Regions from separate parts of the Viridibacillus sp. NPDC096237 genome, predicted to be linked through region 3. Evidence: riboswitches for the same ligand, from Rfam matches in the RefSeq annotation. Region 3 holds a riboswitch; each other region holds the start of a gene.

Region 1 (7,381 bases), on a different contig from region 3:
GGGTGCTAATTTAGGGATGATTCTTATGGAAGCCCAAGATGACAATATTTTCGAACTAGATTTCACGATACGTGGTTTCCAAGATGCGATGACTAAAATTAAGTATAGTTCAAAGCCAGTAGTAGCAGCACCATTTGCGATGACGCTTGGTGGCGGTTCGGAAGTATGTTTACCAGTAGCTCATATTCAAGCAACTATGGAAACATATATGGGGCTTGTGGAAGTAGGCGTAGGTCTAATTCCTGGCGGTGGCGGTAATAAAGAGTTGTACATGAAGCATTTAAAAGGGTTACCAAATGGAGTACAAATCGATTATCAAAATATTGCAAACAAAGTATTCGAATCTATCGCAATGGCGAAAGTTTCAACATCTGCTGAGGAAGCAAGAGAAAATAACTTCTTAAACTTTGCAGATGGTATTAGTGTTAACCCTGATCACCAACTGTATGATGCAAAACTAGCAGCATTGGCACTATATGAAGGTGGCTATACTGCACCAATTAGAACGAAGGTGCCAGTTGTAGGTGAAACAGGCTATGCAACATTATTATTGGGTGCCCAAGGGATGTACCAATCAGGTTTCATTAGTGAACATGATTTGAAAATCGCGAAAAAGCTTGCCTATGTTATTGCAGGTGGCAAAGTTCCATACGGCACATTGGTGGATGAACAATACTTACTAGATTTAGAGCGTGAAGCGTTCTTAAGCCTTGTTGCAGAGCCGAAATCTCAAGCTAGAATGCAACATATGTTAGTGAAAGGAAAACCACTTCGCAACTAATTTTAGAGAAGTGATTAAGGGGGAATCTACTATGCGTGAAGCTGTTATTGTAGCAGGTGCAAGAACACCTATTGGAAAAGCGAAAAAAGGATCTTTAGCAACTATACGTCCTGATGATCTTGGAGCATTAGTTGTGAAAGAGACATTGCAAAGAGCTGGATATGAAGGGGACATAGATGATTTAATTCTTGGATGCGCTATGCCTGAAGCAGAACAAGGGATGAATATCGCGCGTAATATCGGAGCACTTGCTGGATTACCAGATACTACTCCAGCTGTAACAGTAAATCGCTTCTGTTCATCTGGTTTACAATCAATTGCTTATGCCGCGGAACGTATTATGCTTGGTCATTCAAAAGCTATTATTGCAGGTGGTATTGAGTCGATGAGTTTAGTGCCTATGATGGGTAACGTGATTAGACCTAATGCGACTTTGGCAGAAACTGCCCCACAATACTATATGGGGATGGGACACACAGCTGAAGAAGTAGCGAAGAAATATGATGTAAGTCGTGAAGATCAAGATGCCTTCGCTGTACGTTCTCATGAACTAGCTGCAAAAGCAATTCAAGAAGGTAAATTCGTCGATGAAATCGTGCCGGTGGAAGTCGTGCAACGATACGTAGACGCAGGGAACAATTTACAAGAGAGAAAATTCACTTTTGATATGGATGAGGGTGTACGTGTTGGTACATCTCAAGAAACACTTGCGAAATTACGCCCAGCGTTTTCAGTAACTGGAAGTGTGACAGCAGGAAATGCTTCGCAAACTTCAGACGGTGCAGCTGCAGTGCTTGTTATGGATCGTGCAGAGGCTGAAGAACAAGGCTTAAAGCCGATGGCGAAATTTTTATCCTTTGCTGTAGGTGGAGTGCCTCCTGAAATTATGGGTATTGGACCAACGGTTGCTGTACCAAAGGCGCTGGAAATTGCAGGACTATCTATTGAAGATATCGATCTTTGGGAAATTAACGAAGCATTTGCTTCACAATCAATTCAAGTGGTGCGCGAACTTGGGATAGACCTTGAAAAAGTAAATGTCAATGGTGGTGCTATTGCATTAGGGCATCCGCTTGGCGCTACAGGTTCCATCTTAACGCTAAAGTTAATCCATGAGTTAAAACGACAAGGTAAAAAGTACGGTGTAGTAACAATGTGTATTGGTGGCGGTATGGGAGCTGCTGGCGTATTTGAAATTTTATAAATAACACACAAAAGGGGATGTATTAGTATGACAGAAAAAACAATGAATATCATTAAAGGTGGTAGCTTTTTAACTGAAGATGTGGAACTAGATCGAGTATTTACACCAGAAGATTTCACTGAAGAGCATAAAATGATTGCTAAAACGGCAGAAGACTATGTGCAAAACGAGGTATTGCCAGTCGTTGAGAATTTAGAAAACCATGAGTTTGAGCATTCAGTTCGATTATTGAAAAAAGCTGGTGAACTTGGTCTTTTAGCTGCAGATGTACCTGAAGAATATGAAGGGCTCGGTTTAGATAAAGTAACATCTGCATTAATCGCTGAGAAAATGTCAGTTGCGGGCGGTTTCTCTATTACACATGGTGCACATGTTGGGATTGGTTCATTACCAATCGTATTATTCGGTAATGAAGAGCAAAAACAACAGTACTTACCTAAGCTTGCATCAGGTGAGTTAATCGCTGCTTATGCATTAACAGAACCGGGTTCAGGTTCAGATGCGTTAGGTGCCAAAACAGTTGCAAAATTAAACGCAGAAGGCACACATTATGTATTAAATGGCGAAAAGCAATGGATTACAAACGCTGGTTTTGCGGATGTATTCGTCGTATATGCGAAAATAGATGGCGATAAATTTTCAGCATTCATAGTAGAACGCGAATACCCAGGTGTATCTGTCGGTGCTGAAGAGAAGAAAATGGGAATTAAATCTTCTTCAACTCGCACGCTAATTTTAGAAGACGCACAAGTGCCAGTCGAAAACTTACTTGGAGAAGTAGGTCGTGGTCACATCATTGCATTCAACATATTGAACATCGGTCGTTACAAGTTAGGTGTTGGTTCAATTGGTGCATCGAAACGTGCACTAGAATTAGCAATTTCGTATACAAACCAACGTCAACAATTTAAAACACCGATTTCATCTTTCAATTTAACAAAAGAGAAATTATCAACAATGGCTTCTAAGCTTTACGCTACTGAAAGTTTAATCTACCGTACAGTAGGATATTTTGAAGATCGTATGGGTCAATTAAGTGAAGAAGAACAAAAAGATGGTAAAGCAATTGCAGCTTCAATTGCAGAATATGCAATTGAATGTTCTATCAATAAGGTTTTTGGTTCAGAAACACTTGACTACATCGCCGATGAAGCGGTGCAATTACATGGTGGATATGGTTTCATGCAGGAGTATGAAGTAGAGCGCATTTATCGTGACTCACGTATTAACCGAATTTTCGAAGGAACAAACGAAATTAACCGCTTCATCATTCCAGGTACATTTTTGAAGAGAGCAATGAAAGGTGAGCTACCATTATTGCAACAAGCAACGAGCCTACAACAAGAATTATTAATGCTAATGCCTGAAGAAATCAGCGATGAACCATTAGCACAAGAAAAATATCTTGTAAAAAATGCGAAGAAAATTGCCTTATTAGCTGCCGGTCTTGCTGCACAAAAATATGGTCCAAAATTAGATGCTGAGCAAGAATTGCTAGTGAACATTGCGAATATCGCTAACCAATTATTTGCAATGGAGTCTACTGTATTACGTACAGAAAAAGCTATTGCTCGTGATGGATTAGATAAAGCAAGCCAAAAACTACTATACACTCAAATCTTCTGTCAGGAAGCATTTGAAGAAATCGAAAAAGAAGCAAAAGAAACAATCATTACAGCTGTAGACGGCGACAACGCTCGAATGATGCTTTCTGCTCTTCGTAAACTAACTCGTAATAACCCGTACAATGTTATTGCGAAAAAACGTGAAGCTTCAGTTAAACTTATTGAAGCAGAAAAATTTGTTGTCTAAAATAAGCTAGATGAAAATCCGAACACAAAATTGTGTTCGGATTTCTTGCTTGTAGGCTATACTCCCACTACAATAGAATTAAATAGTTTGGAAAAAGGAGCATGTATATGTCTATTTTATTGATTCAATATCCAAAATGTACAACTTGTCGTAAAGCAAAAGCATGGTTAGAAGAAAATGGGGTAAACTATACAGCGAAGCATATCGTTGAAGAAACACCTTCTAAAGAGGAATTAAAACAGTATTTAGATGCAAGTGGTTTACCGCTGAAGAAATTTTTTAATACTTCAGGAATAAAATATAGAGAGTTACAATTGAAAGATCGTCTTGCTGATATGTCGGAAGATGAGCAATTAGAATTGCTTGCTTCAGATGGTATGTTAATTAAGCGTCCGATTGTTACAGACGGTAAAAAAGTAACGTTAGGTTTTAAAGAATCAGACTTTGAAGAGACGTGGAAATAACACAGACATATGCTTGTTTTTACACTGGAAATATGTCAAACTTAAAGTGAATGTAATTACATATTTGGAGGGGTATTCATGAGCACACCAAAAGACTTACGCTATTCTGAAGAACATGAATGGGTAAAAACTGAAGACGGAAAAGTACGTATCGGTATTACACATTTCGCACAATCAGAACTAGGCGATATCGTTTTCGTTGAACTTCCACAAGTTGGAGATGAATTAGTAGCAGACGAGCCATTCGGCAGTGTAGAATCTGTAAAAACTGTATCTGAACTTTACGCACCGATTTCCGGTAAAGTAGTTGAAATTAACGAAGACCTAGAAGAGAGCCCAGAGTTCGTTAACGAATCTCCATATGAAAAAGCATGGATGGTTGTTGTTGAACCAGCAGATAACGCTCAAATTGATGCATTATTAACTGCTGAACAATACGAAGCAATTATCGAAGAATAAGATTCAAAAACGCCGTGCATTTGCTCGGCGTTTTTTTAAACTTAGTAAGCGGCAAAAAGTATTTGTTAGGAGGGTATATATGACTTTTAACAAGCTGATTATCGTAGAAGGGCGCCAAGATAAGTTGAAAATTGCGCCAATACTAGCAGAGGATATTCCGATAATATGTACGAATGGAACAGTTAGTGCAAGTCGATTAGAAGAGATCTTGGCACTCTATGATGATTACGAGATGTATGCATTTTTTGATGCTGACTCATCGGGTGATAAACTCCGTGCTCTTTTTAAGAGAGAGTTCCCAAATGCTCGTTATTTATACACCTCCTCTACTTATAAACAAGTAGAAGCTACTCCAAGAAGACATTTAGCTAGAATATTATTAGCTGCAAATTTTAAAGTTCATAAAGAATATCTTATAGTATAGGAATGACAAACATGGAAGAATGGTCACGTGAACAATGGGAAGAGATGATGAAAACCTCCTCTCTTGCGGCTTTTTATTTGTATACACCATTATGTGGTACATGTGCAGTTGCGTCGAAAATGATGGATGTTGTAAAGCATGTCGTAAGTGATATCCCGATTGGTAAAGCGAACTTAAATTATATACAAGATGTAGCATTTGATTATGAAATAGAAAGTGTCCCTTGCTTAATTATTTCAGAAAATGGTAAAATCCGCGATAAAATCTACGCATTTCAATCAGTACCTTATTTATTTGAGAAATTACAATTAAATGATTGACGTTAAAGTAATAGCGTGATAAAGTAGCAATCATAACTAATTAAATATTGTCGTTACTCTTATTTAGAGAGGTGGAGGGAAGTGCCCGATGAAGCCCGGCAACCGTCATATTTATATGGCACGGTGCCAAATCACACAAAGTATTTACTTTGGAAGATGAGAGAACGGTTTTACGTATATAGTATTGCGTTGAACCCTTCTGTTAATCTGCAGAAGGGTTTTTTAAATTTCAAAAAGATGCCATTAGAAAGTGCATACTTTTTAGTTTTAAAATAAAGGTGGTATGACAGTGATTAAGTTAGAAAATGTAATGAAAAAATATAAAACCGCTAACGGAGAGTTAACTGCTGTCAAAGATGTGAATTTATCTGTTGAAAACGGAGAAATATTCGGCATTATTGGATACAGTGGAGCGGGCAAGAGTACGCTCATTCGTTTATTAAATGGTTTGGAGCAACCGACATCCGGTAAAGTTGTTGTAAATGGCCAGGAAGTTTCATCGATTAAAGGAATTGCGTTACGTAATGCACGTCAAAAAATCAGTATGATCTTCCAACATTTCAATTTACTTTGGTCACGCACTGTAGAAGAAAATATAGCATTTCCATTAGAAATTGCAGGTTTATCTAAAGCTGAGAGTCAAAAGAAGGTATTAGAGCTTATTGAATTAGTTGGTTTAAAAGGAAGAGAGAAAGCATATCCTTCTCAACTATCAGGTGGTCAAAAGCAACGTGTTGGTATTGCAAGAGCATTAGCTAATAATCCAGAAGTATTGCTTTGTGATGAAGCGACTTCAGCGCTTGATCCTGAAACAACGGATTCAATTTTAGATTTACTAGTAGATATCAATGAAAAATTGGGTTTAACAATTGTGCTTATCACACATGAGATGCATGTAATTCGTAAAATTTGTCATCGTGTGGCTGTGATGGAAGCAGGACAAGTCGTAGAAAACGGTGATGTTCTAGAAGTATTCCAATCACCACAAGCAGATGTTACAAAACGCTTTGTATCTCAAATTACTGACACAAACGAGCGTAAAGAATCAATTGGACAAATTATTGAAAACTACCCATCAGGAACACTTGTGAAATTAACTTTTGTAGGCTCTTCAACTGGCCAGCCAGTTATTTCACATTTAAGTCGTGAACTTAATCTGGACTTGAATATTGTCCATGGGAATATTTCGCAAACGAAGAGTGGTCCATATGGTACGCTCATCGTACAGCTAGATGGTAATAAGGATAATGTACAAAAAGCAGTGACATATATGAATGAACATGGAGTAAAAACGGAGGTGATCGAAAATGCTTAATGATCTCTTTCCGAATGTAGATTGGGTGAAAATGTGGGAAGCAACAATAGAAACACTATATATGACAAGTGTTGCTACAGTTTTCACATTCGTAATTGGTTTAGCTTTAGGTATTTTGCTGTTTTTGACAAGCCCTCAACAATTATGGGCAAATAAATTAGTCAGTTGGTTAACAGGTTCGCTTGTGAATATTTTCCGCTCGATTCCTTTCATTATTTTAGTAATTTTATTAATTCCATTTACGAAGCTTTTACTAGGCTCAATTCGTGGTCCAAATGCAGCTTTACCGGCATTAATCATTGGAGCAGCTCCATTTTATGCGCGTATGGTTTTAATAGCGTTGAAAGAAATTGATAAAGGTGTCATTGAAGCGGCACGTTCAATGGGTGCAAAGACGTCTACAATTATCGGTAAGGTACTAATACCAGAATCTTTACCAGCTTTAGTTTCGGGTATTACTGTAACTGCTATTGCGCTTGTTGGTTACACAGCAATGGCAGGTGTTATTGGGGCAGGTGGTCTTGGGACCTTAGCGTTCTTGGACGGTTTCCAAAGAAGTCAAAGTGATGTAACGTTTGTTGCAACAATCCTCATACTAGTTG
Region 2 (7,381 bases), on a different contig from region 3:
ATTCCTTCTAAATTAGAAGATACCACCTTGCTACCAAAAGACATGTTCGATGCAATGAAGGAATTAATAGAACAAACGAATATTGTCCTCAAAATGCTTATTCCTGGTTTACAAATTAAAATTCACGTTCTTCATACCCAGAAAATGACCAATGGATCAGATGGTGTGCTTGTTGAGTTTCTATCGCGAAAAGGCGACATTGAGCTACCTTTGAAATGTGAATCCGAGGGTACATTGAAGATAATTTCTATCTTAAGTACACTCATTGCTGTTTATAACAATCCAAATGCATGCGTTGTTATTGATGAATTAGACGCTGGAGTATTTGAGTACTTATTAGGTGAACTACTCGAAATTATCCATGGCAATGGAGCTGGCCAATTGATTTTCACTTCTCATAACTTACGCATTCTAGAGGTGCTCCCTATTCATGATTTATGGTTCACTACTGCAAATGAAGAGAATCGTTACATGCAGTTGAAGGGTGTTAAAAAGCTTAATAATCCACGAGATGTCTATTTGCGAGCGATTCAGTTAGGCGGTCAAGATGAAGCAATTTATAAAGAAACGAATGCCTATGACATGAAAAGAGCATTTAGAAAAGCGGGTATTATAAATGAGTAAACAAGCAAAAAAAGTTGTCCTGTTGCTTGTAGAAGGTGCCTGTGAAGAAGCATTATTATACGATCGAATACGAACATTATTTACTAATAATGAAATCAGATTCGATATTATTAAAGGGGATATTTTAGGCGATTTAAATCAGAAAAATACTAATATAAAAAATTTAGTTGGTGGTCGAGTAAAAAATTATATTAACAAAATGAAATTAGGTACTTCTGATTTATTAGCCATTATTCAAATTGCCGATACAGATGGCTGCTTCGTCGACGAATCTGCGGTTATTATTAATGAAAAGCAGGATAGACTAACACTCTATAATTCCCTAAATATAAGTGTTCCCAGTAGTAATCAACAAAGTAAAATTATTGAAAGAAACAAATTAAAAAGCAAAAACATTCATACTATGCGAACGCTTAATACCATTATATCTGGCAAAGTACATTATCAAATTTATTATTTTTCAAGAGCACTTGAACATGTTCTGTTTAACGAAGCCAATCCAGAAACACGTTATAAAGTACGTGAGGTTGAGGACTTTCTAGATAATGAGCAAAAACCTATAGAAGAGTTTCTTTCTAATTTCTTACCCATTTCTACTGGTATTACTTTAGATGAAAAGTATACGGAAAGTTGGCAGAACATTTCTGCTGAACTTGCCTCTTTGGAGAGATATACAAATGTTTCTCTAATGTTCGATTATTTGAAGATGATTAACGATTAATAATAGAAGCCTCGAAACCAAGTCTTTTCGATTTCAAGGCTTTTACTTTATTCATTCAAGCTTTGCACTGTCGGTGTCGTTAAATTTTTATGACGTTTTACAGGGTCCAATCTGCGCTCAACAAAACCAAGTATCACATCTGTAATGATAGCCATAAGTGCTGTAGGAATAGCACCTGCTAGAATAATCGCTGTACCATCGGTAGCATTTGTACCGCGGATGATAATATCACCCAGTCCTCCGGCTCCGACGAAAGCTCCGATTGCTGTAATACCAATTGCAACAACAAGTGCAATACGAATACCCGCTATAATAACGGATAGTGATAGTGGTAACTCAATCATATACAACACTTGAATTCGCGTCATGCCCATACCTCTACCAGAATCGGTAAGATCCTTATTAATATTATTAATACCCGTATATGTGTTTTTAATAATCGGTAGTAGTGAATACAAGAACACCGTAATAATGACCGTTGTTTTTCCAAGTCCCATTCCTAACATAAGAATCGCTAGTAATGCTAGCGCCGGTATAGTTTGTATAATATTAGCTATCGTAATGATAAATCCTGATAATTTAGCGTATTTTGAAATAAGTATACCCAGAGGAATCCCGACGATGGCAGCTAAAATCACACCGTAAATAGAGATAAGAAAATGTGTGATAAACTGCTCAAATACATACGAACCATTTTGAGAGAAGTAGTAAAAGAATTGTTGAAACGTATTTAAATCAGTCACTCTTTTCCCCTCCTTCTTCAACTTTAAAATAATAATGCTCTTCTAGAAATTTTTCGGCTACGATAGCTGGTTCAACCAGATTATTGTCAGCTTCGTAATTGAGCTTTTGTATCTGCTCTGTTGAAATTTTACCGATTAATTTTTCAATTGCCGCTTTTACTTTTGGTTTTGCTTCTAGTAATTCATTTTTTGCAAGAGGACTAGCATCATATGGTGGGAAGAATTGTCGATCATCCTCTAATACAATGAGATCATAACTTGCAATACGGCCATCTGTTGTATAACCAAGAATTACGTCCATTTTACCAGCTTCTACCGCATCATAGACAAGCCCAATCTGCATTGGATAAACGTCTTTAAAATCAAATCCATACATTTTCACAAAGTCTTTATAGCCGTCTCCTACCCGATTGATCCATGAGTTATCGACACCTGCTTGTAAGTCTTTTGCGATGTTTTTAAGGTCACTCACTTTTTTCAAATGATGCTTTTCAGCCATTTCACGTGTGACCATGAATGCATAAGTATTTGCAAAACCATATGTGTCGAAAAATGTTTGATCATAGCGCTCTTGGAATATTTTTTGTACAGTATCCATCGCTTTTTTAGGATCTTTAACAGGACCTTCTTTTAAAGCCCCGGTAAGGTCTGTTCCTGTATAACGCGTTGAAGAAATATTTGCATCGCCGTTAATCATTGCTTGATGCAGTACGACACTTGATCCTAGATTATTAATCAGTTCTACTTTTTCATCCGTTTCATGTTCAATCATTAATTTCAGCATATTAGCCATGATCTTACTTTCTGTTGTTGTCATTGAAGCAATTTTCACGTCATTATCATCACTTGAACCAGTTAGCGAACAAGCAGATAAAATTAACACTGTCATAATCAAGCCTATGGTAATTATTTGTTTATATTTCATAAGCATGTTCCCCTCCTAACGCTCAATTTTTAAACCTCTTGGTGTAGCCCACTTTTCTACTTTAAATAATATAAAGTCAGTAATTAAAGCCAAAATAGTTACTAATGCGGCGCCGCCAATAATAAATTCGGGTTGGTAAAGGTTCAGTCCATTAAAAATAAAATCACCTAAACCACCTGCTCCTATGTAAGATGCTAAAGTTGCCCATGAAATAGCATAGACTGCAGATAATCGAATACCTGACATAATAACAGGTATTGCCAATGGAAGTTCAACCATCCCGATGGATTGTATTTTTGTCATTCCCATACTCATTCCTGCTGCTTTAAGTCCTTGATTAACAGATTTCATACCAATATACGTATTATTTAAAATAGGTAATAGCGTGTAGATAAATAGAGCAATAATTGCAGGTACTTTCCCAACTCCCAAAAATGGAATCATAATTGCTAAAATAGCTAATGAAGGTAGCGTTTGTAAAACACTCGTAATACCTAAAACGATTTTAGCGGTTCTTTTCAGTTTTGATAATAAAATGCCTAAGGGAACTGCCACGACAATACCTAAAAATAATGCTATAGCAGATATATAAAAATGTTCCCATGTTTTTTTCAAAATATCCCCGCCGTTTTGTGTTATAAAATCAATCATTTACTCACGTCCTTTCTAATTAGTTAGTTTTGTTGAGTATGAGTTTCTCTTTGTTATTCTAGATTAATAACATTTGTATCCCCTTCTATTTCTTCATCACCCCAAATAGTGTCATAGACCATGTCCACAATATTGGCACGTGTAACAAGGCCGATTAAACGGTGCTCTTCATCTACAACGGGAATATGTTTTAAATTTCGTTTTAAAATGCGACGTACTGAATCTTGTAATTTTGTACCATTCCGTACATAAAAAACGTCTTTTTCTACTGCTTCAGAAATGCTAGAAGTAGTATGTCGTGCTGTGGTTAAACCTTCAACATCGATATAGCCTTTTAGATGATTTTGTCCATCAACGACAAACAATGTGTCGACACGTTTTGTCACCATTAAACGAAAAGCATCATTAATACTTTTCTCTAATGTAATAGAGATTGGTTTAATCATTACATCATCAACAATTTTCGCACTTGGTTTTTCTTGTATTAAACGGTGAGAGCCGATAAATTCACGAACAAATTCATTAGCTGGGTTAGATAGGATATTGTCAGGAGTATCAAATTGGATAACTTGGCCACTATGCATAATACAAATACGGTCTGCCAACTTAATTGCTTCATCCATATCGTGCGTGACGAAAATAACAGTTTTGCCAAGACGTTGCTGTAAATCTTTCATCAAGTCTTGTAACGTGTCACGCGTAATAGGATCTAATGCACCGAATGGTTCGTCCATTAAGATGATGTCTTGGTCTGCGGCTAATGCTCGGAGCACGCCGATACGCTGTTGTTGACCACCAGATAATTGCGCGGGATATAGATTAAGATAGCTTTGGGGTAAATTAACGAGTTCTATGAGGCGTTCTGCTGTTTGATCTTTCTTTTCCTTTGACCATTTTAACAATTTAGGTACAAGTGTGATATTTTCACGAATGGTCATATGTGGCATGAGACCAATTTGTTGAATAACATATCCTATACTCCTACGTAATGCTACTGGATTCTTCTTCGATAAATCTTCCCCTTCCAAATAGATGGTACCTTTGGTCGGTTCTATCATTCTATTAATCATACGCATGGCAGTCGTTTTCCCACTGCCACTCGTACCGATAAAGGCGACAAATTCACCGCGTTCAATTTCAATATTCATATCGTCAACGGCTTTCTTTCCCCCCCTATACACTTTCGATAAATTCTCTATCTTTAGCATAAGTATTCCCCCTCAAATTTATAACCTAAGATTAGTTTACCCTCTTTTGATAAGTGATAAACCTAAAAAGTATAATAAGTTAAAAAATATTCACTAAAATGTATAATCATTAAAAATCTAACTAGAAGTTCTATATGATTTTTAATTGTAATATTAGGCACATACTACGATTCTTAATCCCTACAAAAATACTTTGTTTTTCATATTGACTTTCACTTTTATAAAAAGTAAAATAATTGAAACAATAAAATATTACTTATCACGAGAAGCTAAGGGACTGGTCCGATGAAGCTTCAGCAACCACTGTCTAACAGAATGGTGCTACTTCCAGCAAGAGAAATCTTGGCCGATAAGGGTGCATATACAACGTTAAAGCTCCCTCTTTTATAAATGGGAGATTTTTTATAGCTTCAATACATAGTAATTCTATAAGAATTATAAACTTAGAGGATATGAGGTTGATTTATTATGAAAGAGATATTTATAAGAACAGAGCTACAACGTCAATGGTTAAATAAATTGGCGTTACTAAAAGTTCAAATCGCAAAAAGTGCTGCGACTGTAGATGAATTATCTATATTCCCAAAAGAGAGTTTTAGCCAACTTCGTGAAATTGGCTATTCCGCAATTACTTTACCAAAAGAATTTGGTGGCGAAGGGTTTTCAGTTTACGATATGGTTCTTTTGCAAGAAACACTTGCTAGCTACGATGAAAACACTTCACTTTCAATGGGCTGGACTCTAGGTGTTATAGGTGAATTGTATGAGCAGAAATTATGGACAGCTGACCAGCTTAATTTCTTTGCAAATGAAGTACAAAATGGTGCTATTGTGAATCGTTCTGTAAGTGAAGCGCGCACCGGGAGCCCCACTCGTGGCGGACGTCCTGGAACAAATGCAGTTCGATCTGACAATGGATGGCTTATAAACGGACGCAAAACCTTCACAACGGCTTCCCCTGTTTTAGATTATTTTTTAACCTCTGCTTGGATTGAAGATAAACAACAAGTTGGGTTCTTCTTAATTCACAAAGATACCACTGGACTATCTATTGAAGAAACATGGGATGTAATGTCGATGCGTGGCACTTCTAGTCATGACTTAATCTTACAAAATGTTAAAGTAAGTGACTCGGATTTAGTCGAATTACCAAACCATCCGAGCGGTGGTAAAATCAATGGCTGGTTATTGCATATTCCTGCAACATATTTAGGCATAGCACAAGCAGCCCGTGATTATGCAGTTCACTTCGCAAATCACCATCAACCAAATAGCTTAAATTCACCTATATGTTCATTACCGAATGTACAGCATCTATTAGGTGAAATTGAGTTAAAGCTACAGCAATCTAGATTTGTCCTATATGGTACAGCTGAAGCTTACGATGATCCACAGCGAAGAGATTCATTGACACATGAAATTGCTGTTGCCAAACATACAGTGACTAATGCAGCCATTGATATCGTTGACAAAGCAATGCGCGTAGTAGGTGCAAAAAGTTTACAAAACTCTAATCCATTGCAACGATATTATCGCAATGTACGTGCTGGGCTACACAATCCTCCAATGGATGATATGACCATTACAAAATTGGCATTAACAGCTATTGAAGAACAGAAACAACAGAATTAGATTGTCTATTAATAATTAAAAAAAATTAAAAAGGAGATTTAAGATATGTTCAGTAAAAAATTATTAAAATTTGCAGCAGTCGGTATTACTTCAATAGCAATTTTAGCTGGTTGCTCAACAAGTGAGGCATCTGATTCCAAAGGCAAGGAAGATTCATCAAAAGTACGTACGGTGAAAGTTGCCTTTGATCAAGCTAGTAAGCCCATCTCATATATTGATGACCAGGGTAATCCAACTGGATACGATGTAGAAGTAATGAAACTAGTGGATGAATTATTACCAGATTATAAATTTGAATATGTAGGCACAACTAGTGACGACTTATTAATTGGTGTCGAACAAGGTAAATACCAAGTCGGTGTCAAAAATGCCTTTTTCACTGAAGAGCGTACAGAAAAATTCATCTATCCTAAAGAGTTCCTTGGCTTAAGTAGTGCGGGCTTGGTATTACGTAAAGAGGATGAAAATATTAAATCTCTAAAAGACTTTGCATCAGCAGGATTCTCTCTAGCACCAATTGCTGCAAATAATGCTCAATATACAGTCATTGATGAATACAATCAAAAAAATCCAGATAACAAAGTGAAACTAAAAGCTGGAGATGCTTTCACTATCGATATTGTTCAATGGGTCAATGAAGGCCGAGTAGATGGCGGTGTAATGATTGAAGGTATGTTCGATCAACAAGTTTCTGCAAAAGAAGGTGCTTATCACAAATTAGCAGATGACATTGTGTATAACGAATTTGCTGTTATTAAAACATGGCCACTGTACAATAAAAAAGAACAGAAATTTGCAGACGCATATGACAAAGCTATAAAACAAATTAAAGAAAAACAAAAAACAAATGAACTGAGCAAAAAATTCTACGATCGTG
Region 3 (7,381 bases):
TTCTACTTGCTCGGAAGTGATTTCAGTAATACCAATTACATCAACATCTTCCCATCTTGGTTGTTTACCAAATGCTAACGCACTTAGAATCATAAGTTTTCGGAAAGCATCTTGACCAGAAATATCATTGTAAGGATCCGCTTCTGCATATCCTAGGCTTTGTGCATCTTTTAATACATCATCGAATGCTAGGCCTTCACTACGCATTTGAGTTAGTATATAGTTTGATGTACCATTCAAGATCCCTTGAATATGGTGTACGTCATTTACTCGTAAGATATTTTGCATTGTTTTGATGACAGGAACGCCACCAGCAGTTGTTGCTTCATAGCCCACTTGTACGCCATATTGTCTCGCTTTTTCTTGTAAAGATAGGCCGTGTTTAGAGAACATTACTTTGTTAGCTGTAATTACGTTACAGCCACTTTCGATTGCAAGTGCTGAATATTTGAATGCTGGCTCTTCACCAACAATCGCTTCGAATACAACTTGTAAATCTGGAATCGCTAAAATATCTTCAAAGTTATCTGTCATTAACTCTTGAGGTGCATTTGAACGAGGTTTAGTCACGTCACGCACTAAAATTTTTGCAATTTCAATATCTACTCCTAATGTCTCCTTAAACTGTTCACGCTTTTCATTTATGATATGATAAATTCCTTGCCCTACAGTACCAAATCCTAGAATTGCTACCTTTACCGCTGCCATACGATCGCCTCCAAAATAATATTGCAATCTTACACTCAATCTCCAAATTGTGTTCAAACCCCATCTAGTATTGATGGTATTGGTATCAAAATCAGATGTTAAAACTCATTGTGTAGTTCAGATTTTGTTTGTTCTTCAGCCCAACACCATATGATATTGACTTCCAATTAATTCAGAGAAAAAGATATATCGCTATTTGCTAATTATGTTGCTGTACTGCTGTATTGAACCCCTTCACAGCGTGTATGCCTCACAATCCCCTTACGAATAGTTCTTCAAATAGTGTTTAGCGATTCTATCAATCACTAATACACTGTGTTTCAATTTTTTTACTTATTGATGATTTTAGACTATTAATGAACAGATTACAAGAAAAATCTTTCGGGAGAGGACAATTGTTTTTCTAGAAAGGTCAAATTAATCCATTAATAATAACATATTAACTGTATTTTAAATTTCCAGACAAATTGTTCATAGTATAAAATATTATACTTTGAAAAGGAAAAAGGATGACATAATGCCTCTCGTCATCCCTTGTCTTGATCTTTTCTTCTTATATAAATACTTATTTTGCTACTACCGCTTCATCTACTTTTGCGAAAGCATTATCTAGAGCTGCAATAATATCTTCAATTGCTTCTAAACCAATTGATAATCGTACAAGCTCTTCAGATACTCCTGCAGCTACTAATTCTTCCGCACTTAACTGTTGGTGTGTTGTAGATGCTGGATGAATGATTAACGAACGTGCATCACCAACATTAGCTACATGGGAGAATAACTCGATATTATCAATTAATTGACGACCGGCTTCACGCCCACCTTTAATACCGAATGTTAGAACTGAACCAAAGCCATTTTTTAAATATTTCTTTGCATTTTCATGAGTTGCACTGTCTTCAAAGCCATTGAAGCTAACCCACTCTACATTTTCGTGACTACGTAGATATTCTGCAACTTTTTGTGCATTTTCATTGTGGCGTGGTACACGTAAATGTAGTGTTTCGAGACCTTGAATTAATTGGAATGCATTGTCAGGACTTAATGTTGGGCCGAAATCACGTAGTAATTGAACGCGCAGACGAGTTGCGAATGCAGCACTTGCAGCATCAACACCATAGCGAATACCATGATAAGATGCATCTGGCTCAGTATAGTCAGGGAATTTCCCTTGTGTCCAATCAAATTTTCCAGCATCAACAGCGACTCCACCGATTACTGTACCGTGTCCACCAATCCATTTTGTTGCAGAGTGCACTACAATATCTGCTCCGAACTTGATTGGATTTGAACCATATGGTGATGGGAATGTATTATCAACAATTAATGGAATCTCATTTTCATGTGCGATATTTGCCAAGGCTTCAATATCTACTACAGTTAAACTTGGATTACCGATTGTTTCCACATAAATCGCTTTTGTATTTTCTTGAATTGCTGAACGGAAATTTTCTGGATCTCTTTCATCTACAAATGAAGCTGTTATGCCATAGCGTGGTAAAGTATTGGCTAATAAATTATATGTACCGCCATATAAACTACCTGAAGCAACGATATGATCTCCAGCACGAGCAATATTTAAAATTGAGAATGAAATAGCAGCCATTCCTGAAGATAATGCTACTGCTGCTGTTCCACCTTCTAAAAGTGCAACGCGTTTTTCGAATACATCGACAGTTGGGTTCATAATACGAGAATAAATATTACCAGGTTCTTCAAGTGCAAATAGTTTTTGAGCATGCTCCGAACTATTAAAAGCGTAAGCGGTTGTACGATAAATTGGTACCGCACGTGCACCTGTTGTTGGATCTGCTACTTGGCCACCGTGTAATAATAAAGTTTCTGGACGTAAGTTAGTCATCATTTATTCCTCCTGAATGTTTTTAGATGGCAAATCGGAGGTATGATGAGGATTTTGTGGAAAAACAAAAACCCTCTTCACTAAGAAGAGGGTTGCATACGCAATTTTTCCTCCCCTTATCTGTCAGATCCGATTAAAAATCTGTAGGAATTAGCACCATTGTGAGTTCGTCACTCACCGGTTGCTGGGCATCGTAGGGCCTATCCCTCCGCCGCTCTTGATAAGAGTATTTGATTCAGTTCCATCTTGTTGACAAGTATAGAAGATATATCGAACCGATGTCAATACCTTTATTTGTCTTTTCTGAAAATTAATTTAATAGATACTCTGTTTAGTCATATAAAATTAATTTAAGTAAACTTTAAATTATGGTAGCCTAAAGAAAGTAAATATTTTCATTTCACAAAGGGGTTTCTAATTATGGTAAAAGAATTACTACGTAGTCACTCTTCTGTACGCAAATATACAGGAGAAAGTATTCCTAAAGAAGTCATTATCGATTTAATTGAAACAGCACAAATGGCGGCAAGCTCTCATTTCGTACAAGCATACAGCGTCATTTGGGTTACGGATGAAGATAAGAAGAAAAAACTTGGAGAACTTTCAAATAATGAGTTCCAGTTTGGAACAGCTGGTGCTTCGTTTTTATTTTGTGTAGATTTTAAACGACTGCAAGTTGCTGGTCAAAAAAATGGTGTAGAAATTATTGCTGATTCTGCGGAAAACGTACTTGTAGGTGTTGCAGATGTTGCACTTTTCGCTCAAAACTTCGTTATTGCTGCTGAAGACCAAGGTTATGGTATTTGTTATATTGGTGGAGCGCGTAATAATCCAAATGAAATTAGCGAATTATTCGGGCTTCCAGAATACGTTTTCCCCTTGTTCGCTATAACAATCGGTGTACCTACTAAGCGAAATGAAACAAAACCTCGTTTACCAGTACAAGCTGTACTGCATGAAAATAATTATGATGTAGAACAATATGACACATTGCTAGATGAATATGATGCAACACTGGAAGCTTACTACGCTAGTCGTGGATCAAATCGTAAAATGGCTAACTGGACAAAACAAATGGCTGACTTCTTAATAGAGCAACGTCGACCACATATCAATGAATTTTTGGCGCAAAAAGGCTTTACTTGGAAGTAATAAAGGAACCTCTAAAATTAGGGATACCTAGTTTTAGAGGTTTTTTGTATGCGTTTGACCTAATTTGCTTCATTTTATAATACTAATTATCTCTTTCACTTAATCATAAACCTATGAAAAAACCTGCCACTATGAAGTGACAGGTAGACATTTCATTTTATTCTTTTACTAATCCTTCTATTACGAGCTCTTTTACAGGTAAGAAGACTTCGCCTGAGTTGATATATTTCACTTCGACTTTGTCGCCTTCTTCTAGATAGATTGCTAGTGGTACAACTTCTGAGTTGACACTATAGTTATCTTTGTTATCTAACATAAACGACACAGTTGTGAAATCGCCATTTTTCTCTTTATAAACTCGAACAATTTTCCCTTTAATTGTCGCTTGTTCTTGTTGCGAGCTACCGTTTACAGAACCGCCACCACGGCTTAAGATCGATTTATATTGTCTTAATGCCTCATTTGGAGTTGTACCTGAAACTGAAAGCTCAGGATTAGCTGCTGAGACGATGAAATAGTTTTGTAAGAAACCATTTGAATCGAGAACTGGTGTTAACCAGCTTGCCTCACCATAGAAGTTATAGATGATTGGCATTTGACCTTGCCATTTTTTCTCAATGAATTTCTTTTCGATTATTTGTAATGCACCTTGAGAATCCATGTACGAATCTTCTTGATTTCCAGTGTAATATGTTGCCTCTCCTGTGCGACCATTTGTAAGTGAATAGCCAAGCATCGAATCGACACCTTCTTTTGGACTTGTAAAGTCTGTGAAGTAGTACATATCGCCATTCTCATCAAATATCGGGCTAACATTTGCTTCAGTTCCTTCATCTGAAGGTAATTTCACATCTTTTTTACCAAATTTACTATTCCAGAAACCATGAATATAGTTACCGAAATAGCTATTTTGGAGACTAACTGCTTCAGGAGAAATTGCGCCATCGATAAATGCTGGAACATCTTTTAATGCAAATGTTTGGGATTTACCAGTTTCAGCATCTACCATGACAATTCCTTCTGCGTCAAAGCCGTTACGAGCTGTAATGAATTTACCATATGAACGAATATAATACGGTTTACCGTCATCATCTACTTCAAGTTGCGGCTCACCGTAGAAGATTTTCGTCGGATTTTCTAAACGAATATGACGCTCAATATTATAGTTTAAGAAAGACGAAGTTGTATATTTCATTTCTGATTTGATGAACTTTGGATTATCTGAAGAGTCTGTCGCACTCATTTTAAAATAACCCGGTGTTACTTTCCCCTTCGTCCATTTAAAGAAGCCTGAGAATTCAACAGGAGCGATGTATACAAATTCACCGTTTACCTTTTGAATTTGTAAGCTACCTAATTCATAGTAACTTGTATTTGGTACTTGGCTAAATGCTTTTTTCATTTTATTACGTGCAAATTTTGGTGGCACGCTTGCTGGCTTTTTTGTTTCATCGAATGCTTTCAATTCAACTTTTTGTGTCATTTCAGCTGATGAGAATTTATCATTCGCATTAAATAGAGGTGCCGTCAAAATATATACGCCAAAGCCTAAGCTTCCTAAAAACAGAATACCTTTTAAATTACGTTCCATACCACTTGCAGACCATGCTCCAAGCGCTGTTAAAACAATCATAGCTGGCCATAAAAGCGTCCAGTTTTGATCAATTATTAGAACATAGTAAATTGTAGCTGTAGCTATAAAAGCAACTATGAATACGAAAATAAAAAATTGGATTTTGAATTTGGTTTTCAAATCTCCATCTTCTGTCTTACTTGTTATCGGTACAATTAATAGTCCAGCTACTGCTGCAACTATGGCCGACATTATTAATGTAGCAATCATTTTAACCATCCTTTCACATATCTATTTTACGATACAACCTCTAGAAAGTTTCAGTTATATTTTTTATTAGAAAGGTTTTATTGGTTAACGGCAAGAATACTCTTTAATACAAGGAGGTAAGTACATGAAACAAAAGATTCTTATAAGCGTAATCGTCCTATTTGGTATCATTTATATTTTCTTTATACCTGCTGAACCAGTTATTGTGAAACTTAGCTTTAAAGTAGTTCCAATGCTGCTCATTATTTGGTTAGCTTCACTTCAAAAAGCACCACCTAATACAAGTTTTAAGAATTGGTTACTACTCGGTTTGCTCTTTTGTATGATTGGTGACGCAACGCTTCAGTGGTTTTTAATTGGGTTATCCAGTTTTTTAATTGGGCATATCTGTTATATCGTCGCATTTATTCAATTAAAGGAGAAAGCTATTATTAAACCTGCAGCTAGTCTTCTATTACTATATGGGGGATTTATGATTTTTTGGATCGCTGGGACTGTCTTTAAATCTGGGGACCTTATTTTAGCCATTGCAGTTGTCGCGTACATCACTGTTATTTTAACTATGGGCTGGACAGCAATTCAGACAAACGCGAAATTTGCTATTATTGGGGCTCTGTCATTTATTTTTTCTGATTCAATATTATCGATTAATATGTTCATTACAGATGTACCATTTTCGCATGCACTTATTATGGTGAGCTATTACGGTGCTCAGCTATTATTTGCTATTAGCATTTCTTATTATTCCGTCATCCGAAAGAAAGTGTTAGAATAGTGACAATGCTTTTACAATAAGGGGGCTATTCCAAAATGAAAGAAACAGTAATTGAACGACTAGTACGCTATGCGCAAATCGATACACAGTCTGATGCTGAAAGTGAAACAACTCCATCAACTGAGAAACAGTGGGATCTACTTCGTGTACTGGAGAAAGAATTAGCCGAAATTGGTATGACTGAAATTTCACTTGATGAAAATGGATACCTATTTGCAACACTACCAGCTAATTCAGATAAACAATTACCGATAATTGGTTTTCTAGCACACGTTGATACTGCCACTGACTACACTGGTACAAACGTTAAGCCACAACGTCACGACAATTACGATGGTGGAGATATTCAACTAAATGCAAACACAATTCTATCTCCAAAAAATTCGCCAGAACTTGCTAACTATGTAGGTCAAACTTTGATCACGACTGATGGTACTACATTACTTGGTGCTGATGATAAAGCTGGTATTGTTGAAATCATGACAGCTATGGAGTATTTAATTGCTAACCCTGATATTAAACACGGAAAAATCCGGGTTGCTTTCACACCTGATGAAGAAATCGGCCGTGGACCACATAAATTTGATGTTGACGCATTTAATGCTGATTTTGCTTATACAATGGATGGTGGCCCTTTAGGCGAATTACAATATGAAAGTTTCAATGCAGCTGGAGTAAAAGTAAAAACTTACGGCGTAAGTGTACACCCAGGCTCTGCCAAAGATAAAATGGTCAATGCTATTACAGTGGCTATTAAATTTCAATCTTATATGCCTGAAGATGAAGTACCTGAAAAAACTGCTGGTCATGAAGGCTTCATTCACTTAATGAACTTCAATGCACATATTGAAGAAGCAAGACTTTCTTATATCATTCGATACTTTGAACGAGAAGAATTTGAATCAAGAAAACAATTGTTTAAAGAAGCTGAAGCTAAAATTAAAGCTGAATTCGGTGAAAGTGCCATTACTGTTGAAGTAGCAGATCAATACTTTAATATGGCAGAAAAAATTGAACCAGAAAAACACATTATTGAAGTAGC
Region 4 (7,381 bases), on a different contig from region 3:
GAAAGGGGTCGAACTGGCCATAATTTCTTTGGAATATCTTCATACGTCCATTTAGCAAAGCCTGTTTTCTTTGCTTCAAGGTCTAAAGCTAATTTGGCTATTAACATATTTGGTCCCATACCTACTGCACTAGGTATATTAAATTGGTCAAGAATAGCCCTTTGTATTTCCTTAGCCGTTTCTTCAGGTGAACCCCAAAGCTTTTCAGTGCCGGTCAAATCAACAAAACTTTCGTCTATACTATACACATGTATAGCATCAACTGGGACGTAATTAGAGATCAATTTTGTAATCGTCATCGATATTTGAATAAAGAAACTCATTTTCGGCTCAAACAATCTAATGTCAGGATGTTTAGGTATTTCATAACGACGACTACCAGTTTTGATACTAAATTTTTCTTTCATTAAGGGGGAGGCAGCAAGCACTACGCTACCTGGTTGGTCAAAATTTGCTACTACTGCAACTGGAGTTTTTAAAACATCTAGTCCATGTAACATCGCTACGATACTGGCATAAAAGCACTTCATATCAATACATATAATGGAACGTTCAGGAAGGTTTTCATACATTAAATGATCCCTCGCTCTTTATAGACAACTGGAACAACAACAAGAACATTATCGAGAATAAAAGTACGCTATTGGCTACCTTAATTATTTTGATACACCTTTTCGTGATGACTCCAGACTTTGAAATGTACATCATATTTAATAACTGATTGTGTTGCATCGCTTTTATTAACTGATCTTTCATTTTTTTCACTCTCCCTCCACAACGAAAAAGAACGTTTGTTTGTATATATTATACGCACAAACGTTCTTTTTAGAATTGGTAATTTTTACTCAGTACTTTTAATGGATATCAAAAACTGATTTAAAGTCCTGTAATTCCCCAGTATCTCGGAAGGGAGGTGTAAGACTAAATTAGCTTTACATTATTAGTTCGAGCCCTCCAGTGCCTGTCGGGTCTGAACGAGCGCCTTCAGCATTTATTTCATCCAGTCAGGTTTTCCGAAGCCTTTGAATTCTTTGTCGATGATTTTTTCGAATTCTTCTGATTTAACGATTTCTAAGATGTCTTTAGCTAGTTGTGAGTCTTTATTTTCTTCTTTAACTGCGATAACGTTACGGAATTTATCAGGCATATTTTCTAAGAATAGTGCATCTTGTAGGTCAAGTCCTGCCGCAAGCGCAAAGTTTCCTGGGACACCAACAAGATCAGCACTTTCGATTGCGCGTGGTAGCCCTGCTGCTTCGATTGGTTGGAATACTAAGTTTTTAGGATTTTCAACAACATCTTTTTCAGATGCTTTTAGTTCTTCAATATTAGGATCAATTTTGATAAGTCTTTGTTCTTGTAATGATAGTAATGTACGTGCTGCATTTGATGGATCGTTAGCAATTGCTACTTTTGCGCCATTTTTAATATCATCAATTGACTTAAAATCTTTTGCAAAGAAGCCCATTGGTGCAGCCGGCACGTTAATTAGACCAACTAGTTTCATATTGTTTTGTTCATTAAAGTTTTCAAGATAAATTGAGTGTTGGAAAAGGTTTGCATCGATGTCACCAGAATCTAATGCTTTATTTGGTTGTACGTAGTCACTAAATTCAACAGGTTTTACTTTATAGCCTTTTTTCTCTAGTTGCGGAATGATTGCTTTATTTAACATGTCGCTATAAGGACCTGCAGTTGCGCCAATTTTAATCTCTTTTGAATCTTTTTCTTTACTTTCATCTTTGTTACCGCATGCAACTAAAGCTGTTGCTAATACGAATAATAACGCTGCTAGTAAAAATTTCTTCATTTTGAAATCTCCCCTTTATCGCTTATCGATTGCTTTTGAAATGGCATCGCCTGCAAGTTGGATAATTTGGACGATAACTATTAAAATGACAACTGTCGCAATCATGATTGTGTTGTCATAGCGGTAATAACCAAAGCGAATTGCTAAGTCACCAATCCCACCACCGCCGATAATACCGGCCATCGCAGAGTATGCGACTAAACTAATAACCGTCATTGTAATGCCTTGAATAATACCTGATTTCGCTTCAGGTAATAACACGTCTTTTACAATCATCCACGGTGTTGCACCGACTGCAATTGATGCTTCTATGACACCTTTATCAATTTCACGCATAGACGTTTCAACAAGTCTCGCGAAAAATGGGATTGCTGCTACGGATAATGAAACACTCGCAGCTACTGGCCCAATAGTATCCCCAACTAATATTTTGGTTAGTGGGAACAACGCTACTAATAGAATGATATAAGGAATGGAACGAACAAGATTGACAATAAACCCTAGAATTCCATTCAAAAAACGGTTTCGTAAAAATAAACCTTTGCTTGTAATAAATAAAATAATACCTAGTGGTAAACCGATGATTAGCGAGATGCTAAGTGAAATACCAATCATGAGTAATGTTTCACCAAATGCTTTCCATATATCTGGAAGCATACTAAGGAAATGTTCGAAATCAAATAACATCGTTAATCACCTCCACAAACGCACCGCGCCCTTCTAAATAGGAAACGGCTCTCTTCACATTATCCGGATGACCTTGTAGCTCCATTAGGAAAATGCCAAGCGGTTTTTCTTGAATATACTCAATAGTGCCGTGCAGGAAATTCCCGTGTACATCAAAGTTTTGAATCATATCTGAGATGACACCCTCACCAGCGACATCCCCTTTGAATAACACTTTAACCATCTTCCCTTTGACACCTTTAAGAATTGTTGGCGGAAGTTCAAATGATACAACACTACTGATAAACTCTTGGGTTAAAGGCTCAACTGGATTTGCAAAAATGTCATAGACAGAACCCTCTTCAATGACTTTCCCGTCTTGCATAACAACCATGCGATCACAAATTTCTTTGACAACATCCATTTCATGAGTAATCAGGACGATTGTAATATCAAACTCACGGTTGATTTTCTTCAGTAAGCGTAAAATAGAAACTGTCGTTTTTGGATCAAGTGCTGATGTTGCTTCATCACAAAGTAGTATAGATGGGTTATTTGCAAGTGCTCGGGCGATACCAACACGTTGCTTTTGACCGCCACTTAATTGTGCTGGATAGACATCGATTTTCTCAGCTAAACCAACCATTTCTAACAATTCTTTTACACGAGCTTTAATACGAGCTGGCGGTGTAGCTGCTGCTCTTAAAGCAAATTCGATGTTCTCACCGACAGTTTTTTGACTGATTAAGTAAAAATGTTGAAAAATCATACCGATTTTCAAACGAGCTTTTCGAAGTTGCTCACCTTTTAGCTTCGTTAAGTCTTGACCATTTACAACGATACTGCCACTCGTTGGTCGCTCTAATAAATTGATACAACGTAGAAGTGAGCTTTTCCCTGCTCCAGAGTAGCCTACGATACCGAAGACTTCACCTTTGTTGATTTTCAATGATACGTTATTTACGCCCGTAACCTTCCCTTTTTTTGTTTTATATATTTTCATAAGATTCTGAATCTTGAGCATATTGTATCCCTCAAATCTGTTTATATTATATAAATTCTATAGAATTACTAGGTATTTTCTATTAAAAAATACTTCTTTCAATTTTCTGAAAGAAGTATCGTAAATGTAAATTGGCGATTTATCTTCCAGAATGCACTCATTCTGCAGGAATTGGCACCTTCCCTTTTCAGGGGGTTGCCGGACGTCATAGGGCCTATCCCTCGGTCTCTCTAGATAAAGTTCAATATTCGTTTGTAAGTTATGAACTAAATATTACGGTGTAATAATCTAGTTGTCAAACACTTTTTTGAAATTCTGTATTATTTCAAAATATCTTTATATAATTCAGGTCGTCGATCATCATACACTGGAATTCTTTGGCGAATTTCATCAACTATAGAGAAATCGATATCGATAATCGCCATTTCTTCATCTTCTCCACCAGTCCATAATACTTCACCCCAAGGTTCAATAACCATTGATTGACCGTTGAAATTCTGTTTTTTATGGCTAATTCGATTTACTGCAATAACAAAACATTGGCTTTCAATTGCACGTGCTTGTAATAACGTTTTCCAATGATCAATACGTGGTGTTGGCCATTGTGCAGAAACAAAAATTACTTTTGCTCCGTTTAACGCGTGTAGGCGTAACCACTCCGGAAAACGAATATCGTAGCAAATAACACCAGCTGCTGGAATATCACCCAGCTCAAAGTTATTTTTCTTATCACCAGCTGATAAATACAAATGCTCGTCCATTAAACGGAAAAGATGTGCTTTGTCATATTCGCTGACAAGCTCCCCTTTATTGTTATAGACGTACATCGTATTGTAGAATTCACCATCTTTTTTTGTCGATACTGAGCCACCAACTATATGAATTTGCAGTTCTTTCGAAAGCTTTTGTAAAAAATCCTTCGTACGCTCCCCGTTTGGATCTGCTAGCTCTTCTAATTTCTTTAAAGCATAGCTAGAATTCCACATTTCAGGAAGAATTGCGAGTTCTGCTCCCTTATCCGCAGCCTCTCTAATAAATTTTTCAACGTTTGAAAAATTTTTTTCAATGTCCCCGAAGGCAACATTTAACTGTATACATGCAATTTTCATAACTCCACCACCTGTAGACATTTTCTTTAAAAAGTTATAATATTTCTCTTATTATTGCGACTATTTTATACATACGTCTATTTTATCCACAAAGTAGTTATTGTGTATAGAGTATTTAGCGAAAGTTTTTGTAGATAACAAATTTTCGAACAAAATAATTCAAGGGGGTTAGCTCAAAGATGGAATTTTCAACGAGATTACAGCAATTGCCGAAACAGTTTTTCGCAACATTAGTACAAAAAGTAGGTGCCGCAGTGGCGGAAGGTAGAGATGTCATCAATTTAGGACAAGGTAATCCCGACCAGCCAACACCTCCACATATTGTAAAAGCTATGCAGGATGCTGTTACTAATCCGCAAGCTCATAAATACTCACCATTCCGTGGCTTACCTGAATTTAAGGAAGCAATTGCTGCATTTTATGCGCGAGAATACGGTGTTGAAATTGATGCAAATACGGAAGTAGCCATACTTTTCGGCACGAAAATTGGCGTAGTCGAATTACCTTTAGCTATTATGAACCCTGGAGATTCAATGCTACTCCCAGACCCTGGTTATCCAGACTATTGGTCAGGTGTGGCACTAGCTGAAGTCAAGTTCGATACACTTCCGCTACTACCTGAAAACAACTTCCTACCTGATTACACAACTGTGTCAGATGAGGTAAAAAATCGTTCGAAACTAATGTATTTAAATTATCCAAACAACCCAACTGGAGCTGTTGCGAATTTATCATTTTTTGATGAAACTGTGCAGTTCGCAAAAGATAACGATATTGCCATAATGCATGACTTTGCATACGGAGCAATTGGCTTTGATGGTGAAAAACCAGTGAGTTTTTTACAAGCTGACGGAGCTAAAGACGTTGGCGTTGAGCTATATACTTTATCAAAAACATATAATATGGCCGGATGGCGTATTGGCTTTGCAGTTGGTAACGCCAAACTGATTGAAGCATTAAATTTAGTACAAGATCATCTATTTGTCAGCATTTTCCCTGCAGTGCAAGAGGCTGGCATTGCCGCACTTACTAACCCACAAGATTGCGTAACCGAGTTAGTGGCTATGTATGAAAGCCGCCGAAACGCATTAAACGTTGCTTGCGAACGTATTGGCTGGGCTGTGAAAGCACCAAAGGGGTCATTCTTTGCATGGCTTCCTGTACCAGAAGGTTATACAAGTGAAGAATTTGCTGATTTATTACTTGAAAAAGCTGATGTAGCAGTTGCTGCTGGTAATGGTTTTGGAGAATACGGAGAAGGGTACGTACGTGTAGGCCTGCTTGTTGATGAGGACAGGCTTCATGAAGCGATAAAACGTATCTCTAAACTAAATTTATTTTAAGAAATCACATTAAACAAATTGCCTAATAAAAAATGCTCAGCAAATCTGCTGAGCATTTAAAATTATGAAATTACCCCTAGTTCTTTACCTACTTTTTCATAAGTAGCTAAAGCCTCATCTAGCATTTCTTTTGTATGTGCGGCAGTTGGCATGTTACGCACGCGTCCAGTGCCTTTTGGTACAGTTGGGAAGACGATTGATTTAGCGTATACGCCTTCTTCAAAAAGACGAGCAGAAAATGCTTGAGTTAGTTTTTCGTCACCTATGATACATGGTGTAATCGGTGTTTCAGATGCTCCGATATTAAATCCAAGTTTTTTCAGACCTGCTTTTAAATAATCACCATTTTCCCATAGTTGATCACAAAGATCCGTTGAATCAATTAGCATTTGAACTGCCGCAGTAATTGCAGCAACATCACCTGGTGGTAAAGCTGTTGAGAATAAAAATGGACGTGAACGTACTTTTAACCAATCGATTAAATTCTTCTTACCTGCTACGTAACCACCTACTACACCGATTGCTTTAGACAGTGTACCGATTTGGAAGTCAATTTCTTTTTCTAAGCCGAAATGCTTCACTGTACCTTTACCTTTACCCGTAACACCTGATCCATGAGCATCATCTACATATGTAATAAGATCAAATTCTTTCGCAATTTCTACGATTTTAGGAAGTTTAGCGATATCTCCATCCATTGAAAATACACCGTCAGTGATGACCATCACTTTATTGTATAAGCCTGATTCAGTCGCTGCTTTTGCTTTAGCACGTAAATCATCCATGTCAGAGTGGTTAAACGCAATAATTTTTGCTTTTGATAAGCGGCAGCCATCAATAATAGATGCGTGATTCAATTGATCAGAAAGGATAGCATCATTTTTGTCCATAACAGCAGAAATAGCTGCCATATTACAGTTAAAGCCTGATTGGTATGAAATGGCTGCTTCAGTACCTTTGAATTCCGCTAGTTTCGCTTCTAATTTAACGTGAAGATCGAGTGTTCCATTGATTGTGCGGACTGCCCCAGCACCTACACCGTATTTTTCGATTGCTTCTTGAGCAATTTTCTTTAAGTTATCATTTGTTGCCAAGCCAAGATAGTTATTTGAAGATAGGTTGACCAAATTTTTGCCACGCACTTGAATAACTGAACCGTTAGGGCCTTCTACTGGATCTATTTCGTTGTATAAGCCTTGGTCGCGCAGTTGTTGCAAGTTGTCATCTACGAATGTGTTCAGTATGTTTGACAAGAATATCATCCTTTCAATTTCCGATAAAAATATTGTAGCATACTTCCATAATTATTTGTACATCTGAAAAGAACCGTTATAAATAATAAGATAAAAATCATTGAAATTACTACATATACTGTCCTTACAAGAAATACAGTTGTACACTCAGAAAAATTAGAATACTTATTTTCTTGTTGTATCTTGGTGAAAATGGT

Evidence for each region. A riboswitch is a leader RNA that binds a small molecule or an ion and turns the genes downstream of it on or off. The one in region 3 is predicted to bind S-adenosylmethionine.
Region 1: another riboswitch for S-adenosylmethionine. It lies ahead of ACQKMD_RS08810 (methionine ABC transporter ATP-binding protein); the one in region 3 lies ahead of ACQKMD_RS11870 (O-acetylhomoserine aminocarboxypropyltransferase/cysteine synthase family protein).
Region 2: another riboswitch for S-adenosylmethionine. It lies ahead of ACQKMD_RS15990 (acyl-CoA dehydrogenase family protein); the one in region 3 lies ahead of ACQKMD_RS11870 (O-acetylhomoserine aminocarboxypropyltransferase/cysteine synthase family protein).
Region 4: another riboswitch for S-adenosylmethionine. It lies ahead of ACQKMD_RS03640 (methionine ABC transporter ATP-binding protein); the one in region 3 lies ahead of ACQKMD_RS11870 (O-acetylhomoserine aminocarboxypropyltransferase/cysteine synthase family protein).

What each region holds. Positions count from the first base shown of each region.
Region 1 covers NZ_JBNNTI010000011.1:61,938-69,318, reverse strand. The annotation lists gene ACQKMD_RS08845 (3-hydroxyacyl-CoA dehydrogenase NAD-binding domain-containing protein) at 1-781, shown strand, start outside; gene ACQKMD_RS08840 (acetyl-CoA C-acetyltransferase) at 813-1,985, shown strand; gene ACQKMD_RS08835 (acyl-CoA dehydrogenase family protein) at 2,013-3,797, shown strand; gene ACQKMD_RS08830 (arsenate reductase family protein) at 3,905-4,261, shown strand; gene gcvH (glycine cleavage system protein GcvH) at 4,340-4,720, shown strand; gene ACQKMD_RS08820 (hypothetical protein) at 4,800-5,144, shown strand; gene ACQKMD_RS08815 (thioredoxin family protein) at 5,156-5,464, shown strand; SAM riboswitch class I at 5,521-5,627, shown strand; gene ACQKMD_RS08810 (methionine ABC transporter ATP-binding protein) at 5,754-6,779, shown strand; gene ACQKMD_RS08805 (methionine ABC transporter permease) at 6,772-7,381, shown strand, end outside.
Region 2 covers NZ_JBNNTI010000032.1:15,922-23,302, reverse strand. The annotation lists gene ACQKMD_RS16020 (AAA family ATPase) at 1-624, shown strand, start outside; gene ACQKMD_RS16015 (hypothetical protein) at 617-1,345, shown strand; gene ACQKMD_RS16010 (ABC transporter permease) at 1,393-2,088, opposite strand; gene ACQKMD_RS16005 (osmoprotectant ABC transporter substrate-binding protein) at 2,081-3,013, opposite strand; gene ACQKMD_RS16000 (ABC transporter permease) at 3,029-3,664, opposite strand; gene ACQKMD_RS15995 (betaine/proline/choline family ABC transporter ATP-binding protein) at 3,718-4,872, opposite strand; SAM riboswitch class I at 5,126-5,228, shown strand; gene ACQKMD_RS15990 (acyl-CoA dehydrogenase family protein) at 5,341-6,504, shown strand; gene ACQKMD_RS15985 (transporter substrate-binding domain-containing protein) at 6,550-7,381, shown strand, end outside.
Region 3 covers NZ_JBNNTI010000019.1:1,051-8,431, forward strand. The annotation lists gene ACQKMD_RS11865 (homoserine dehydrogenase) at 1-708, opposite strand, end outside; gene ACQKMD_RS11870 (O-acetylhomoserine aminocarboxypropyltransferase/cysteine synthase family protein) at 1,274-2,569, opposite strand; SAM riboswitch class I at 2,683-2,796, opposite strand; gene ACQKMD_RS11875 (NADPH-dependent oxidoreductase) at 2,990-3,721, shown strand; gene ACQKMD_RS11880 (hypothetical protein) at 3,879-5,564, opposite strand; gene ACQKMD_RS11885 (lysoplasmalogenase) at 5,689-6,339, shown strand; gene pepT (peptidase T) at 6,375-7,381, shown strand, end outside.
Region 4 covers NZ_JBNNTI010000002.1:157,307-164,687, forward strand. The annotation lists gene ACQKMD_RS03625 (DNA polymerase thumb domain-containing protein) at 1-572, opposite strand, end outside; gene ACQKMD_RS03630 (MetQ/NlpA family ABC transporter substrate-binding protein) at 992-1,810, opposite strand; gene ACQKMD_RS03635 (methionine ABC transporter permease) at 1,826-2,497, opposite strand; gene ACQKMD_RS03640 (methionine ABC transporter ATP-binding protein) at 2,487-3,500, opposite strand; SAM riboswitch class I at 3,616-3,720, opposite strand; gene ACQKMD_RS03645 (carbon-nitrogen family hydrolase) at 3,800-4,588, opposite strand; gene ACQKMD_RS03650 (pyridoxal phosphate-dependent aminotransferase) at 4,768-5,931, shown strand; gene ACQKMD_RS03655 (glycine C-acetyltransferase) at 5,994-7,193, opposite strand.